One region of the Sulfurovum sp. MH2-6 genome, then DNA from elsewhere that is predicted to be linked to it. Evidence: riboswitches for the same ligand, from Rfam matches in the RefSeq annotation. Region 1 holds a riboswitch; the other holds the start of a gene.

What was found. Region 1 has a riboswitch for cyclic di-GMP ahead of AC4JOV_RS01725 (ABC transporter ATP-binding protein). Riboswitches for the same ligand answer to the same signal wherever they lie in the genome.
Region 2: another riboswitch for cyclic di-GMP. It lies ahead of AC4JOV_RS02445 (DUF6701 domain-containing protein); the one in region 1 lies ahead of AC4JOV_RS01725 (ABC transporter ATP-binding protein).

The regions. Positions count from the first base shown of each region.
Region 1 covers NZ_CM178170.1:347,728-349,935, forward strand. The annotation lists gene ribA (GTP cyclohydrolase II) at 1-511, shown strand, start outside; cyclic di-GMP riboswitch class I at 646-728, shown strand; gene AC4JOV_RS01725 (ABC transporter ATP-binding protein) at 882-2,208, shown strand, end outside.
Region 2 covers NZ_CM178170.1:505,742-507,949, reverse strand. The annotation lists gene AC4JOV_RS02450 (outer membrane protein assembly factor BamD) at 9-662, opposite strand; cyclic di-GMP riboswitch class I at 797-871, shown strand; gene AC4JOV_RS02445 (DUF6701 domain-containing protein) at 1,096-2,208, shown strand, end outside.

The DNA of each region.
Region 1 (2,208 bases):
CATTCAAGCTTTTAAAGATGATCTGGGGAAAGAACATCTGGCGATCTATACGGATGATCTTCCGGAAGCTCCGATCGTGCGGGTACACTCGGAATGTCTGACGGGGGATGCATTGGGTTCGTTGAAGTGTGACTGCGGAGAGCAACTTCATGCAGCAATGGAGTTGATCGCCAAAGAAGGTGGGATGATCATCTATCATCGTCAGGAGGGTCGTAACATCGGACTTCTGAACAAAGTGAATGCCTATGCGCTGCAGGATAAAGGGTTTGATACCGTTGCTGCAAACCACCAACTGGGATTTCAGGCTGATGAGAGAACCTATGATATCGTAGAGTTTATATTGAACCATTTCGGGATCAAAAAGCTCAGGCTGCTTACCAACAATCCAAAGAAGATCGAAAGCCTTAAAAATATAGAGATCATCGAACGTATCCCTATACAGATCGATTCAAATCCTCACAACGAAAAATATCTTCAGACAAAAAAAGAGCAGATGGGGCATCTGCTCTAAAATCACTTTTACCCTTCTTTTTTAGATACGAGATTTTATGTGATAGTGTGTTAAAAAATCAGCAACGTTATATTAATGTTACATTTTTATTTTTATTTAATTTTATAATAGGTAAAATAACTTAATTTAATAAAAATAGAAAAAGCCAAACCTATCGTGAGGTAGAGACGGAAAGCTGCGGGTCTTGAAAAGGGGGCAAGATAGCCGGGTTGCCAGAGATATTCTGGAGCAGTACCATGAAACAGTGGAATGATGTATCATTAAAAAAATTTCATATCTTTGAGTTGAAAGATATTTTTCTCTCTTTTACTTTCTTCCTGTTTGTATATACTGCTATATTGGGGATATATAGCGATGGGATAGATCCCAAATGACAAAACGCTACTCATTGAAGCTCTTGAGAGAGCAGGTTTTCGCACAAAAAAAAGCGTTTTGGGCTACACTGGTTTATGGTATAGGTGCAACACTGCTGCTTCTGCCTATTCCTATGCTGATTCCGTTGTTGATTGATGAGGTACTGCTTGGTCACCCTGGGAAAATGACAACATTTTTATCTGCTGCATTCGGCAACACGGAAGCATGGTTTCTCGTTTCTGTTACAGTAGTAGTTGTAATACTATTGCGAATGGTGGCATTTGTTTTCAGCAATAAACAGAGCTTTTATGCGATTAAGGTCACCCAGAAGATCAGCTATCTTCTCAGGCATCGTATCCTACACCACCTCGAGCGTGTCTCTTTGCACGAGTATGAGACTCTGAAGTCCGGCGGGGTCGCTTCCAAGACGATACAGGATGTCGAGGGTGTCAGCAGTTTTTCCGGAGCATTTGTCAGCAACTTTTTCAGTGCGGCATTGATGCTTGTAGGGATTGCAGCTGTGATGTTTTGGATGAATTGGGTACTGGCGTTACTGATCTTTATATTGAACCCTTTCTTCCTCGCCTTTTCAAAACTCCTTGGCAGGAAGACCGGGGAGCTGCTAAAGCGCCAATATAAAGCCTATGAGGTTTATAATGAACTGCTTAATGAAACACTTGAGCTTTTTATGCAGGTGCGTGCGAGTAACCAGGAGAAAAACTTTTTCGGTCTTATCCTTGGCCAGGCCAAAGAGATAGAAAATGCATCGGTCGAATATGGTCAGAAAGCGATGGTGGCACAAAGGTCTTCCGGGCTTCTGACCAATACGGTGATCGATCTCTTTCGTGCTTTAGGGGTGATAGTGGTTGCCTACTCTGATTTGAGTGTGGGAATGATGATCGCCTTTTTGTTCTATCTTTCTACACTGAATACTCCTGTACAGCAGTTGATGGGGCTGGTGATCAGTTATCAAAATACCAAACCGGCGCTGGAGCGCATCAATGCACTTCTGGATCTCCAACAGGAGCCGCACTACCCTCACGAGCAGAATCCTTTTGAGGGGGTTGCAAGCACCTCAGTCACACTGAAAGATCTCTCTTTTGCTTATCCCGGCGGGAGGGAAATACTTTCTCATATCAACATTGAAGCGAGGAAGGGAGAGAAGGTCGCACTGGTCGGACCCAGCGGTAGCGGAAAAAGCACGATCGCCCAGATCCTGGTAGGACTGTATCATCACCAAGGAGGGGAAGTATGTTATGGCGGTATTCCTATTGAAGAGATAGGACTCCCTGTTGTTCGGGAGAATGTTGCCCTGATGCTGCAGGAGTCTCTCTTCTTCAATG
Region 2 (2,208 bases), 160 kb from region 1:
ACCTCACGTTAGTCAAAAACACGACCTACGATCCCCTGTTCAGGAGGGGTGATATCACTCTGCTGAATCACAGAATCTCTGTTTTTATCCCTGTATATCTTTGCCGCTTTCTCTTTGCCTGTACGTTCATAGAGTGCTGCAATATTTTCATTGAGAAGATACTGTGTCATATAGAGCCTGACGAGCATCGTCTCTATCAAAGGATGATAGTCCGACCCGGGATAACGGCTGAGAAAGATCTTTGCATTAAGGATGGTATCCTGTATCAACTTCTGATCCTTGTAAACATCCTTAATCCCCAAAAAAGAGGCCTTGATCTTCAAAAACTCGATATATTCACGATTGCTGCCTGCCCCGAAACGTTTGTTATACTCATCCAGATAGAAGTTGGCAAGCAGATACTCCTCCTGGCTCATATGCGCATGCGCAAGCATAATGATCGCAGACGGCATCATAGGGGAACGCATATGTTCACTTTTGAGCGAGACATAGTAAGCATCAGCTTTGTCCATATACCCGCCGGAGATACTCTTTGCTATCTTCTGATACCAGTAGAGCGCCGGCTTATTGAACTCTTCGACTGTACTCTCATCGCTTCCGCACCCTACAAGAAAAAAGGAGATAAATACTCCTATAAAAACTGTTTTCATCATCTGTAACATCTATCATCACTCCCTGTGAAGTTCTTTAACTCTCAATATCATAGCTCAAAATACGTAAAAAGCGTATTAGCTTCGAGAGATTCCAATCCATTATTTACATTAGAAAGAATTAAGTAACCTTATGCCATCATTAAACAATTGTAGGCCAAACCTATTGCGAGATAGGGACGGAAAGCCACGGGTCTCTTGTAGACAGCCGGGTTGCTTAATAGAAGTAAATTGGTTATTTATTTTACATTAATGTGTTTGGTCTCTTTTGTAGCTTTTTATTATATTTTTTAGTATAATAATAAGAAGCGGTTGGAAAGGAGGTTCCATGCAGTATCTGACCTATATCATTAAAAGATTTTTTTTGATTTTATTACCTTTTCGTAGAGTGAAAGGGAGTTTTATTTCTTTAGTCTCAGGCATCCTCATACTCTTTGGGGGTATCTTGTATGCAGAAACAGAACCGAACAATGGTTGTAGTGAAGCCGAACCGGTACTTGCATTCGGAATCTATACCGGATTAGTTCAAGGTTCCAGTAGTTCGGGAGATAGAGACTACTACTCGTTTGATGTTCCCGCCAATGGAACGCTAGAAGTCACCATCCATAACAATACAAATAAAATTTTAAATTACTCTGAGCTGAGAAACCCTTTCTGTCCTACGATTGCATCCGGGTCTATAGGGAATAATGCTTCAACACTCCTTACCATTCCCTCAACTTTGGCAGGGAAATATTTTATCTACCTGGAAGGGGACAGTGAGAATGTTGCGAATGCATATAATATTTCTGCTCGATTTACACCGAATGATCCGTCAGAGGGGAATGACCTGAAAGTAACAAAAATAGCAAATGTTGAAGAGGCTCTGATCTATGATCGTTTTTACTATACGGTGAGTGTAAGTAATATCGGAAATCAAAATGCCACAGATGTAAATCTCACCGATACACTGCCGGATGGTATGTCGGTTGATCTGGATATGACCAATGGCCTTACAAGCGAATGGGACTGTAGAGGTGAAAATAATCTTACTACGGGATTAGCTTACGGTATCGTAAAGTGTACACTGGATGGAGAACTTGATACAGGAGAGATTTCTATCTTCAGGCTGCATGTCCGTGCACCATCTGCGCAGCCTAACTCAGGAGTGGTGACAAATACCATAACAGTGGAGAGCGCACTGCCGGATGTGCATCCGAGTGACAATACCTTTACGGAGACGACTGGTATAACAAATGAAAAAGATACTGCCGAACATCTATGTTATACGGATATGACCCCATTACGTACAGTAGACTATAACAGCACCTGTGAAATGAAAGGTAACTTCTACTATGGAAGTGGATGTGAAGCGTATGTAGCGGTCAGAGAGTACAATGCAACGACTGTACTGAGTGATATAAAACTCTATAAGATGTATGCCCCGGAAACAAAAGCCGGTTCTTGTGACTATATCGGCTCCACATCAGGAGGGGCAGTGGGAGATGACTGTAACGATATCTCACATGCTACAGAGTATGGATCTTATACGCAAGGGTATGCCATTCATATCGATCAC